Regions from separate parts of the Kitasatospora sp. Ki12 genome, predicted to be linked through region 1. Evidence: riboswitches for the same ligand, from Rfam matches in the RefSeq annotation. Region 1 holds a riboswitch; each other region holds the start of a gene.
The links. A riboswitch is a leader RNA that binds a small molecule or an ion and turns the genes downstream of it on or off. The one in region 1 is predicted to bind cyclic di-AMP.
Positions count from the first base shown of each region.

Region 2: linked by a shared signal. The riboswitch ahead of ACYP53_RS35525 (M23 family metallopeptidase) and the one ahead of ACYP53_RS05220 (LysM peptidoglycan-binding domain-containing protein) in region 1 are both predicted to bind cyclic di-AMP.
Region 3: linked by a shared signal. The riboswitch ahead of ACYP53_RS37150 (glycoside hydrolase family 16 protein) and the one ahead of ACYP53_RS05220 (LysM peptidoglycan-binding domain-containing protein) in region 1 are both predicted to bind cyclic di-AMP.
Region 4: linked by a shared signal. The riboswitch ahead of ACYP53_RS07185 (M23 family metallopeptidase) and the one ahead of ACYP53_RS05220 (LysM peptidoglycan-binding domain-containing protein) in region 1 are both predicted to bind cyclic di-AMP.

Region 1 covers NZ_BAAIHT010000001.1:1,232,729-1,235,875, forward strand. Annotated here, with positions in the region: gene eno (phosphopyruvate hydratase) at 1-469, opposite strand, end outside; gene ACYP53_RS05220 (LysM peptidoglycan-binding domain-containing protein) at 862-1,656, opposite strand; cyclic di-AMP (ydaO/yuaA leader) riboswitch at 1,662-1,828, opposite strand; gene ACYP53_RS05225 (cytochrome P450 family protein) at 2,072-3,147, opposite strand, start outside.
Region 2 covers NZ_BAAIHT010000003.1:1,108,209-1,111,355, reverse strand. Annotated here, with positions in the region: gene ACYP53_RS35530 (MFS transporter) at 1-1,491, opposite strand, end outside; cyclic di-AMP (ydaO/yuaA leader) riboswitch at 1,803-1,983, shown strand; gene ACYP53_RS35525 (M23 family metallopeptidase) at 1,986-2,954, shown strand.
Region 3 covers NZ_BAAIHT010000003.1:1,491,989-1,495,135, reverse strand. Annotated here, with positions in the region: gene ACYP53_RS37160 (alpha/beta hydrolase) at 1-843, shown strand, start outside; gene ACYP53_RS37155 (phenolic acid decarboxylase) at 952-1,281, opposite strand; cyclic di-AMP (ydaO/yuaA leader) riboswitch at 1,653-1,809, shown strand; gene ACYP53_RS37150 (glycoside hydrolase family 16 protein) at 1,830-3,065, shown strand.
Region 4 covers NZ_BAAIHT010000001.1:1,664,915-1,668,061, forward strand. Annotated here, with positions in the region: gene ACYP53_RS07180 (hypothetical protein) at 1-802, shown strand, start outside; gene ACYP53_RS07185 (M23 family metallopeptidase) at 872-1,705, opposite strand; cyclic di-AMP (ydaO/yuaA leader) riboswitch at 1,718-1,876, opposite strand; gene ACYP53_RS07190 (YiaA/YiaB family inner membrane protein) at 2,073-2,363, shown strand; gene ACYP53_RS07195 (alpha/beta fold hydrolase) at 2,487-3,147, shown strand, end outside.

The DNA of each region.
Region 1 (3,147 bases):
CCGCGTGCGAGCCGCCGTTGAGGATGTTCATCATCGGGACCGGCAGGACGTGCGCGTTCGGGCCGCCCAGGTAGCGGAACAGCGGCAGGTCGCTGGCCTCGGAGGCGGCGTGCGCGACGGCCAGCGAGACGCCCAGGATGGCGTTGGCGCCGAGCGAGGACTTGTCCGGGGTGGCGTCGAGGTCGAGCATGGCCTGGTCGATCAGGCGCTGCTCGGTGGCGTCGTAGCCGACCAGCTCCGGGCCGATCTGCTCGATGACGGCCAGGACGGCCTTCTCCACGCCCTTGCCGAAGTAGCGGTTCTTGTCACCGTCGCGCAGCTCCAGCGCCTCGAAGGCACCGGTGGAGGCACCCGAGGGGACAGCGGCACGACCCGTGCTGCCGTCGTCGAGGCCGACCTCGACCTCGACCGTGGGGTTGCCGCGCGAGTCGAGGATCTCACGGGCTACGACGACATCGATGGACGGCACGAGGCATCTCCTAGCGGAAGCAGGTCCGGCTGACGCTGGTGCTGTCGGCAGGACGATTGCGGAGTCGTTACGGACCAGAGCCTAGCCGCCCGGGCTCCCGGGGCCACGTCGACCTGGGTCCCGTCTCAGCGTGTGGCCCCGCTACCCCCCGGTAGTTCACCTGCTTGTCCCACCTTGTCCGCCCGGGACGGGCGAATGCGGACGAAGGGGGCCGGTAGCGCCGACCCCCTTCGCCCGCACGGGCGTTGCGGCCCCGGAGGGACGGCTCCGGGGCGGGCGCGGCGCCCGGGGCGGGAGCGCGTCCCGGGGCCGGGCGCGCCTCCCCGGGGCGGAAGCACTTCCCGGGGCCGGAGCGTCTCCCCCGGCCGGGCGTGCCTCCCGGGCGGGGCGGCTCAGCCGAGGTGCAGGACCTGGCCGGGCAGGATCAGGTCCGGGTCGCCGCCGACGGTGCCGCGGTTGCCGTCGTAGAGCGCGTGCCAGCCGCCGGACACACCCTGGGTGGCGGCGATGGTCGACAGGGTGTCACCGGCGCGGACGGTGTAGTCGTGGCCGGTCTGCGCGGCCGGGGCCGGCTGGGCGGCGGACGGGGCCGCGTGCTTGGGGACGTACTGCTGCGCCGACTGGTCGACGGGCTTCTCGGCCTGCTGCGGCGCGGCGTGCTTCGGGGCCTGCTTCTGGGCGGGCTTCTCGGCCGGCTTCTGGACGGGCTTCTCGACCGGCTTCTGGGCCTGCTGCCGCTTGGGCGTCTGCTGCTGCGGGGCGGACTGCGGCTTGGCGTCCGAGGAGGTGTCGACCGACGCCGGGGCGCCGCCCTTGCTCAGCCCGGCCTTCTGGGAGCAGACCGGCCAGGCGCCCGGGCCCTGCGAGGCGAGCACCTTCTCGGCGATCGAGATCTGCTGGCCCTTGCTGGCCTGGTTGGCCTGCGGCGCGAAGGAGGTGCCGCCGTACGCCTTCCAGGTGCTGGAGGTGAACTGCAGGCCCCCGTAGAAGCCGTTGCCGGTGTTGATGCTCCAGTTGCCGCCGCTCTCGCACTGGGCGACGGCGTCCCAGGTGGAGGCCGGGGCGGCGGAGGCGCCGGTGGCGGTGAGGAGCGGCATCGCGAGTCCGACGCCGGCCACACCCGCGACGGCGATGGCCTTCTCGGCCTGGGTGCGACGACGGTGGCGGCCAGTTCCAACGAACAGCATGAAGAGGTCCCTCTCCGCACGCCTGCGAGGTGAGCTGTCGGGTTCGGACCGGGAGGTGGCCCGGCCGCCGTACGCGGAAACGATTCCGCTCGGGCGGCTTCACCCCAAGCCGTGGGGACGGCAACAAACCTGGGTCCCCCGCCCCTGCCCAGGGTTCTGGTCGGTTTCCCGTGACGCGGCGGGCAGGATTCGGCGTTCCGCGCACGAGGTCCGCAGCTGCGAACTCCAGGGAGAGTAGACAGATCCTCAGACCAATCACAAGCTCATATCACCGATATCACACAGAAATTACGGCGCGTGTCCGATCGCCTACCAACGGCGGCGTTATGTCCGGATTGATGGTCCTTCACACCCTGATTCAAGGGCTCCGGGCGACGCTCCGTCAGCGCGTCACCCGGCTCACCGTCACTTCGTGTCAATTTGTCAGGGGCGCGGAAGGAGCGTGCGCGGGGGCCTGCGGAAGCGTGTGCGGGGAGCGGCTCTCCGGACTGAATTCGACCGGGAGTTCCCGCAGGCCACGCATGATGAGACCACCTCGCCAGCGCAGATTCTCCGGACTTTCCGCGAGCCGCAGATCCGGCAGCCGGGAAAGCAGCGTGGCCAGCGCCGCCCGCCCCTCCAGCCGGGCCAGCGGGGCTCCGATGCAGTAATGGATGCCGTGCCCGAAGCCCAGGTGCGGATTGTCCGTTCTGGCCAGGTCCAGGGTGTTCTCGTCCGCGAACCGGGCCGGATCGCGGTCCGCCGCGGCGAGCACCACCAGCACCGGATCGCCCACCGGGATCTCCACCCCGCCGATGGTCAGCGGCTGCGTCGCGAACCGCCAGGTCGCCAGCTCCACCGGCCCGTCGTAGCGCAGGAGTTCCTCGATCCCCGTCTCCAGCAGCGCGCTCTCCCCGCGCGCCACCGACTCCTGCAGCAACCGGCGCTGCCCCGGATCGCGCAGCAGCGCGTACGTCCCGTTGCCGATGAGGTTCACCGTCGTCTCGAAACCGGCGAAGAGGAGGATGAAGGCCATCGCCGCGGCCTCGTTCTCGGTCAGGTGCTCGCCGTGGTCGCTCGCCCTGATCAGACCCGAGATCAGGTCGTCCCCGAGGTCCGCCCGCTTGCGGTGGATCAGCTCCAGCAGGTACGCCCGCATCCGCTTCACCGCCCGGCCCACGCCACCGCGTTGACCGCCGCCGTGCCGGATCATCATCCCCGCCCAGTCGCGGAAGTCGTCCTGGTCCTCGGCCGGCACGCCCAGCATGTCGCAGATCGCATAGATGGGCAGCGGGAAGGCGAACTCGTGGATCAGGTCCGCCGAACCGCGCTGCGCGAAACCGTCGATCAGCCGGTCCGTGAGCTGCTGCACCCGCGGCTCGAACTCCGCCACCCGGCGCGGGGTGAACGCCTTCGACACCAGCCGGCGCAGCCGGGTGTGGTCCGGCGGGTCGATGTTCAACAGGTGGGTCATCAGATCCGCCTGCCGCTCCCCCGGGATGCCCACCCGGC
Region 2 (3,147 bases), on a different contig from region 1:
CTCGTGCGTGTGAATGTGGCCCGGGTCGAGCGGCGGGGTGGTGCCGCAGCACCACTCGGTGTCCGGCTCGGCCACCGGGTGGTCCTCGGGGGTGAGGACGTTGCCCCGGACGGCGGCGAAGGCGATGAGCCCGCCTGCCGTCAGCAGCCCGGCGCAGATCAGCATCGCGATGTGGAAGGCGTGGTCCACGGCGGAGGGCACCCGGTAGGCGTCGCCGCTCAGGCCCGCCAGCGCCGGGAGGGCGGCGACGGCCAGCAGACCGGCCGCGCGCGCGGCGGCGTTGTTGACCCCGCTGGCGATGCCCGCGTGCCGGACCTCGACGGCCGCCAGCACGGTCGCGGTCAGCGGCGCCACCAGGAGGGTCATGCCGCAGCCCATGACGGTGACGGCGGGCAGCACGTCCGCCCAGTAGGAGGAGCCCGCACCGGCGCGCAGCATGAGCAGCACCCCGGCGGCGCAGAGCAGCGGGCCGATCGTCAGCGGGATCCGCGGGCCGATCCGCTTGCCGAGGCGCGCGGCGCGCGAGGACAGCGCGAGCATCAGCACGGTGATCGGCACCAGGGCGAGGCCGGACACCAGCGGGGAGAAGCCGGCGACGATCTGCAGCTGCACGACCAGCAGGAAGAACACGCCGCTGAACGCCGCGTAGACGCAGAGGGTGACCAGGTTCACGGCGGTGAACAGCCGGGAGGAGAACAGGCCGAGCGGCAGCATCGGCTCGGGGGCCCGGCGCTCGACGACGATGAAGGCGGCACCGATGGCCAGTCCGAGCACGCCGCTGACCCAGACCGTGGCGGACACGCCCTCACCGGCGGCGGTCAGGGCGTAGGTGATCGCGCCGAGCGCGAGCGCGGCGAGCACCGCGCCGAGCACGTCGAAGCGGCCGGAGGCGCCCTCGTCCCGGCTCTCCGGGACGTACCGGGTGGCGACGGCGATCACGGCGGCGGCGAGCGGCAGGTTCAGCAGGAAGATCCAGCGCCAGCCGGGGCCGTCCACCAGCCAGCCGCCGAGGAAGGGGCCGACCGCCGCCGACACCCCGCCGAGGCCGGACCAGAGGCCGACGGCCGCCGAGCGGTCGTCAGGGTGGAAGACCGCCTGGAGCATGGCGAGGGAACCGGGGGTGAGCAGCGCCCCGCCGATGCCCTGGACGGCCCGGGCGGCGACCAGCACGTGGATGTCCGGCGCGGCGGCGCAGGCCGCGGACGCGACGGCGAACCAGACCACGCCGATCAGGAAGACCCGGCGCCGCCCGTACCGGTCGCCGAGCGCGCCGCCGAGCAGGATCAGGCCCGCCAGGGTGAGCAGATAGGCGTTCAGGGTCCATTGCAGCGACGCCAGGGAGGCGCCGAGGTCGGCGCCGATCCGGGGCAGGGCGACGTTCACCACGGTGCCGTCGAGCATCGCCATGCTGGAGCCGAGCACCGTCGCCAGTAGTACCCAGCGACCCTGCGCGGTGCCCAGGCGCAGGGTGCCGGCCTCGGAGGTGGCCACGGCTCGATCCTCCGCCCCGCGGGGCGTACGTGACAAGGGTCACCGGTGGGTGTGTCGGGGGTGGCGGTGCGTGAGCGGACGGCAGCGCAGTGCCGACGACTTCGGCGCAGGGTCGTGGATCAGTGGCGCGGCGTAAATGGATTGTGTACGCACCGTACAGCGGATCATTCGGAGGGTGACCGGCGCAGGGGGGATGGTTGCCCGTTCAAGAGATCGACATTGCTTCACCCGAACGGATGGGTTTTAGTTCAGCGACCGCCCGGCCAGTCCGGACGGATCCTCCGGGCGGAACGCCGAATCCTGCCGCTGCCCGGTGGTTCGATCTGAACTCTGTACGGCAGGAGCGGGGGACCCACAGGTAAGTCGCCGGACCGGAGTTCGCGCCTCAGGGCGCGGGCGTCCAGGGCCGGCTTGGGGTGAAGCCGCGCATGCGGCCGGGCAACTCCAGCCCGAACCCGACAGCTCACCTCGCAGGCGTCGGAGAGGAAACTTCCATGCCTGCTCAGGCTCGTCGTATCGCCCTGCCCCGCGCCGCCCGCATCGGCATCGCCACCGCCGTCACCGGTGTCTCCTTCGTCCTCCCGCTGGTCACCGCGGTGAGCGCCCAGGCCCACACCGCTCCGGCCGCCCCCTCCGCCCCGGCTGCCGCCGCCACCGTCGCCGACGCCAAGCCGGCCGGCCAGGCCGCCCCGGCCGCCGCGCACGAGAGCTACCGCGTCATCAGCGGCGACACCCTGTCCAAGATCGCCGACGCCAAGCACGTCGACGGCGGCTGGCAGGCGCTGTACGAGCAGAACCGCTCGGTCGTCGGCGCCAACCCGAACCTGATCTACCCGGGCCAGCAGCTCGCGCTCGCCGGCCACGCCGCGGCCCCGTCCGCGGACGCCGCCCCGGCCGCCCCGGCGAAGCCGGCCGCTCCCGCCGCCCAGACCGCCAAGCCGCAGGCCCAGGTCCAGGTCAAGACCGAGGCCGCCAAGCCGGCCGCCCCGGTGCAGACCCAGGTTCAGACCGCCGCCCCGGCCCAGGCCGTGACCGCCGCTCCGGTCGCCGCGACCTCCGGCTTCGTCGCGCCGCTGGCCAACCCGCAGCTCGGCACCGCCTACGGCGTGGCCGGCTCGATGTGGGCCTCCGGCCACCACACCGGCCAGGACTTCATCGCCTCCACCGGCACCCCGCTGCGCGCCGTCGCCAACGGTGTCGTGGTCAAGGCCGGCAACGGCGGCGCCTACGGCAACGAGGTCGAGATCAAGCTCGCCGACGGCCACTACGCCGAGTACGCGCACCTCTCCGTGATCGGCGTGACGATCGGTCAGACCGTCACCGTCGGTCAGCAGATCGGCCTCTCGGGCGCCACCGGCAACGTGACCGGCCCGCACCTGCACTTCGAGATCCGCACCGGCTCGGAGTACGGCTCGGACATCGACCCGGTCGCCTACCTGCGCGCCCACGGCGTCGCGCTCTGACCCCTCCGGGGTTTCAGTAACCACCGCTGCTGCGGAGCGAATCGATCCTCCGGGATGGTCATGTCGGGTGACCGCTCGACCGGGTGATCGCCGCACAGTGGTCATGGGCGCGGGACACGCCCAGGCCGGCCCGGCTCGCGGGACAATCCTCCCTCGCGAGCCGGGCCGGCCGTTGTCGTTTCCGGGTGCGGCC
Region 3 (3,147 bases), on a different contig from region 1:
CACGCCGCGGTCAAGGGCGGCGGTGCGATGGGCCGTGAGCCCAGCCAGTCCGGCGAGATCCGCAAGGTCCGGATCGACGGCGCGGTCAGCCGGCTGTCCACCGAGGGCTACGTCTTCCTGCCCCCGCAGTACTTCCAGCCGGAGTACGCGCAGAAGCAGTTCCCGGCCGTGATCGTCAGCACCGGATTCCCGGGGATCGCCGAGAACCTGATCACCCGCTTCAACTACCCGGGCGCGGCGCTCAAGCTGCTGCAGGAGGGCCGGATGCAGCCGACCGTCATGGTCCTGATGCGTCCCTCGCCCGCGCTGCCGCAGGACACCGAGTGCGAGGACATCCCGAACGGCGCGCAGTCCGACACGTACTTCACCAAGGACGTGCCCTCGGCGATCCAGGCCAGCTACCGGGTCTCGTCCGACCCGCAGGCCTGGGCCTTCATGGGCAACTCGACCGGCGGCTACTGCGCGCTCAAGCTGGCCATGCGCCACCCGGACGTCTTCCCGACGGCCGTCGCCCTCTCGGCCTACTACGACGCCGCCGACGACCCGACCACGGGTGACCTGTTCGGCGGCAGCAAGCAGCGCCGGGACGAGGCCAACCTGATGTGGCGGCTGAAGAACCTGCCGCCGCCGAAGGTGTCCGTGCTGCTCGCCGGCACCAAGAAGGGCGACGGCGACTACCGGCGGGAGACCGAGGCCTTCGTCGACGCGGTGCAGAGCCCGATGAAGGTCTCGTACAGCATGCTGGAGAACGGCGGCCACAACTTCGAGACCTGGAGCGCGCTGCTGCCGTCCTCGCTGGAGTGGATGTCCCAGCACCTCAAGGTGCCGAACCAGACCGTCTGACCTGGACCGCCCGGCCGCCGACCGTCCGAACAGACCGAAGCGTCCGAACAGAGCGAACAGACCGAACCCCCGGAGCCCGCGGCCCCGGGGGTTCGGTCGTCAGGCGGTTCAGGCCACCCGCTCCAGCGTGCCGGTGTGCAGCTGCCCGACCCGGCCGCCCTCGCCCTCGAAGGTCCAGAACGCCCGGACCGTCTGCGCGTTGAGGTCCATCACATGACTGACGGTGATCCCGCTCTGCTCCGTCCAGCTGACGAAGTAGATCCCCGGCGCGACCTCGGCGACGTGCAGTCGCACGTCCTCCCACTGGCCCGCGGACTCGCCGAGGCCCTCCCAGCGCAGCCGCGTGCCGTCGGCCGAGTAGGTGTTGCGGAAGGCCGCGCCGTTGTCGGCCCGGAAGACGTAGGTGCGGCCGGCGAAGGCGGGCAGGGACACGGTCATGGTGGGGCGGCTCCTCGTTTCGGGGTTCGGTGCTCTTGTGCACTGCGGAAGATGTCAGGCCTCCAATTTATCCGACCGGGTGAATTCGGTCAGATCTTTGTCACGGTGTGGCCCGGCCACGGTGCGGATCGCGACCGCAGCCGGGCCGCAGCGGGGCCACCGCGCCGGCCCGAAGCCCGGCCACCACTGGGCCGCGCGAGGTGATCAACTCGGCCACCACGCAGCGTCGTTGATCGACACCACTGTGAGCTGCACGACAACCGGCCCGAGGAAGTTGTCCGTTCACGTACGGCCTGCCTAGCCTGCAACGACCGTCCGCCTCCGCGGACCCCGTCGCCGGGACGCCGAGTCCTGTCCACTCGCCGACGGGTCACCGAGCACCACAGCGGACAGGGGCGGGGGAACCAAGGTCGGCGCCCGGCCCCGTGCGCTCGCGCGTACGGGTCGAGGCTAGGGGTGAAGCCGCTCCACAGGCGGCCGGGCAACTGCAGCCCGAACCCGACAGCTAACCTCGCAGGCGTCGCAGAGGCCACCACATGCGTATATCGATGCCTGCTGCCCGGAGCCACGCGCCGCGCCACGCCGCCCGTTCCTCCCGCCGCGGCCGCAACGCCGCCTTCGCCGCCACCGGGGCGCTCGCCATCAGCGGCGCCGGACTGCTCGGAGTGCCCTCCGTCACCGGTGCCCAGGCCGCCACCGCGCCCACCGTCACCCAGGACCGTCTCGCCCCGGCCACCATGGTCGCGGGCAAGGCCACCACGGCCTCGCTCGCCCTGCACTCCTCGGCCTGCTTCACCGCGAAGACCGTGGGCGTCGGCGTGCGCGACGCGCGCGGCACCAACCTGGACTTCCCCGGTAACGCCTCCAACCTGCAGATCTGCCCGGGCGGGGTGAACTTCACCAGCGGTGCGCGCACCCTGCCCGCCGGGACGTACACCCAGTTCGGCTTCTGGCAGGACCAGGCGGGCGCCTGGCACAACCTGCCCGCGCAGCAGCTGGTGGTCTCGACCGCCGCCACCCCGGCCCCGGCGCCGAGCCCCACCCCGACGCCGAGCGCCACCGCGACCCCGACCACCCCGGCGCCGTCCTCCCCGGTCGCCGGCAAGTCGCTGACCTGGTCCGACGAGTTCAACAGCGGGATCTCCTGGGGCCAGCGCTGGGTCGGCGACAAGAGCAGCTCGTACCACTACGGCAACCACAATCCGGACGACAACAAGCTGGACTGGCTGAACAAGAACAACGTCAGCGTCGCCAACGGGGTCGCCACCTTCACCGCCGCGCCCGGCTCCAACACCCTGGAGAACGGCAAGCAGGCCTGGAACACCGGCTTCCTGACCACCGAGGGCTCCAGCGAGGGCTTCCAGGTCAAGACCGGCGACTACGCCGAGACCCGGGTCAAGCTGCCGGCCGGCACCGGAGCCTGGCCCGCCCTGTGGACCTGGAAGAACGGCAACGGGGAGATCGACTCCTTCGAGTACCACCCCGACAACCCGAACCTGCTGGAGCTGACCAACCACGTCAACCCCAGCACCCCGAAGTACTACACCGACGCGAGCGCCGTCGCGAAGGACCAGTGGGTGACCATCGGCACCTACTACGGCGCCACCTCCGTGGACTGGTACGTCAACGGCGTCAAGGTCCACTCGGACGGCAAGGGCGTCGGCTCCAACTGGTCGGCGTACCTGATCCTCAACCTCTCGGTGTGCGCCGGGAAGTACCACCCCGCGCCGCAGGGGACCGCCCCGATCACCATGGCCGCCGACTACGTCCGCGTCTACCGCTGACCGGCGGCGGGTGACCGGTGACCGGTGACCGGTGATCGCTAACCCGTAGGACCGCCCCACCGGGGCCGGAGGCCGGCAGCCG
Region 4 (3,147 bases), 430 kb from region 1:
GCGCGCGGTGCTGGCGCTGCTGGAGCTGGGCGAGGGCAGGATGCACGACGGCTGGCCCGAACTGACCTCCGGCGCGGTGGAGCACCTGCTGTACGAACGGCTCCACCTGTACGTCCAACCCGCGCCCGAGGAGGACCCGCTCGCGTACGGCGACGCCGTCCGGCTGCTGGTCGACCACCAGCGGGCGGCCCGCCGGCTCAACGCCAAGCGCCAGGAGCGGCTGCACGCGGAGGCCGAGTGGCAGGGCGAGCTCGCGGCCGGGCTGCTGCGCCGCGCCGACCTGATCACCTGGCCCCGGCTTTACGCGGTGCTGCTGCACGCGCACGGGGTGGACGTCGCGGACGCGGCGGCGGTGCGGGACTGGCTGGCCGGCTTCGCCGGACTCGCCGAGGAGGACCGGCTGGCCGCCTTCGAGGCGCTGGCACCGGCCGGCTGGCTGGACGAGCCCGACGAGCTGGGCTGGGGCCCCGGCCGGGTGCTGTCGGTCGGCATGGCCACGGACGGCGCGCGCCGGCTGCTGGAGCAGGGGCTGATGCGGCGCAGCTACCGCAACCTGGCCGAGCTGACCGCGCTCGGGCGGCCGATGCCGGACGAACTGGCCGGGGACTTCGGGCAGTTCGAGGAGGCGGCGGTCGACGCGGCGCTCGACCTGTTCGGCGAGTGGACGGTGCCGGGGCTGCCGCGGCTGCTGGTCGAGGAGTTCCCGGGGCTGGCGCCGGAGCCGGGCCCGGAGGAGATCGAGGCGTACCTGGCGCAGCTGCCCGCGGAGGACGACGGGACGGCGCCGGCCGCGGAGGGCTGAGGACGACCGCGAAGAGCCCCCGGCCGCCGCGAGCACTCGATGCGGCGGCCGGGGGCTCTCGGGTGTCCGTTACGGGTTGAGGCCGCGCTGCTGGAGCCAGGGCTCCGGGTCGACCGGGGCGCCGCCGCCGGGGCGGACCTCCAGGTGCAGGTGCGGGCCGGTGACGTTGCCGGTCGCCCCGACCTTGCCGATCTGCTGGCCGGAGGTGACCTTGCCGGAGCCCTTGATGATCGAGGAGAGGTGGCAGTACCAGATCTCGGTGCCGTCGGGCAGGGTCTCGACGATCCGGTAGCCGTACGAGCCGGACCAGCCGGCCGAGGTGATGGTGCCCTGGCCGAGCGCGAGCACCGGGGTGCCGGTGTCGGCGGCGAAGTCCAGGCCGGTGTGCAGGTTGGCCCAGTAGCGGGCGCTCTGGCCGTAGTGGGCGGAGAGTCGGTAGTCCTGCACCGGGAGGGTGAGCGCGGCGGCGCGCTTGGCCTCCGCCTCCTCGGCGGCGCGCTTGGCCTCCGCCTCCTTGGCGGCGGCCTTGGCCTCGGCCTCCTGCGCGGCCTGCACCCGGGCGCCCTCCTCGGCGGCGGTGCGCTGGCTGTCGGCCTGCTGCTGGATGCGGGCGGCGAGCGCGAGGCCGGGGTCGGCGGCGAGGGCGACCGGAGCGTCGTCCGGGGCCTCGATGGCGGGGGCGGCGGCCGGGGTGGCCGAGGCGAAACCGGTGGCGCCCAGGGTGGCGGCGACGGCGGTGACGCCGAGCAGCGGGGAGGCTCCGCGCGTCTGACGCGGCATCCGGTGGCGGTTGGTGTCGGCCTCGGGGCCGAAGGCCTCAAGCCCGTCCGCACCGGGGTGGTCGAGGAGCCGGGTACCGGCTGCGGGGCCGGCCGGGTGTGCCGGGGTGTGCGTCGACGCCACGGAGGCGCGCTCCTTTCCTTCCTTCGCGCCTACCGGGTTAGCTGACGGGTTCGGAGCAGGAAGGTCTCCTACGGCCGGGCCGGAGCCCCGCCGATTCACCCCAAGGAACGTGGTTCCCCGGCTCCCTGACCTGCCCGGAGGCCGGCCGGCGGGATTAGGCGACGGCGCACGGTGCCGTCTGGGTACGGCGTTGACGACCGCGCTGCGTTATCAAACGTTAATCCTAGGACGCTCCGATTCCAAGCCATCCGTCCTCGACCACCCCGGAGCAGGTGATCGGACGTCAACGAACGACCCCTCATCCGAGCACCCCATCTGAGTACTCCTACTCATGTGCGGCCCGACCCGGCGGCCGCATCCTGACGCCATGAGCGCACCGATGCAGAACCGCACGACGGCCGCCTACTACATCCAGGCCGTCCTCTCCTTCGCCCTGTCGGGCGTCTCCCTCGCCGTCGGGATCGCCTACCTGCCGGTCGGCGGGTGGACCCGGGCGTTCCTCGGGATCGGCCTCCTCTACACCGTCACCTCCGCGTTCACCCTGGCGAAGGTGATCCGGGACCGGCACGAGTCGAACGAGATCGTCAGCCGGGTCGACCAGGCCCGGCTGGAGAAGCTGCTCGCCGAGCACGACCCGTTCCGGGTCGAGGGCACCTGAGCCCCCTCCCCGCTTCCACCCCGTCTCCGTCCGGACCCTTGACGGCTAAGGCTATTAGCCTTAGCTTTATGGCTATCGGCAGCACCGCCGAGACCCCGCAGCGGCGGACCGAGGAGGCCCACCATGAACGCCACCAGCACCCCGGACACCCAGTACCTGACCGTCCCCGGCGGCCGCATCGCCTACGACGACACCCGGCAGGGCGAGGACGTCGCCGGCGACGGCACCCCCGTCGTCCTGCTCCCCGGAATGCTCGACAGCCGCACCGCGTACCGGCACCTGCGCCCGCTGCTCGTCGCCGCCGGCCACCGCGTCATCACCATGGACCTGCGCGGCTTCGGCGAGTCCTCCATCGCCTGGGACGACTACGGCCCCGCCGCCCTCGCCGACGACGTCCTCGCCCTGCTCGACCACCTCGGCATCCGGCGCGCCGTCCTCGCCGGGAACTCGTACACCGGCGCCACCGTCGTCAAGGTCGCCGGGGACGCACCCGACCGGGTCGCCGGGATCGTCCTCATCGACGCCTTCGTCGAGAACCCGCCGCCCGGCGCCCTGATGCGCGGCGTGCTCGGCCTGATGGGCGTGGCACTCGTCCACTGGCCCGCCTTCTGGGGCTTCTACCTGCGCCGGATGGCCTTCCCCGGCGCCAAGCCCGCCGACTTCGACGCGTACGTGAACGGGCTCGTCGCCGCCCTGCGCACCCCCGGCCGCAAGACCGCCACCCGCGGCTACGCCACCGGGGACTCCTCGCCCGCCGGCTGGACCGCCGCCGTCCGCTGCCCGG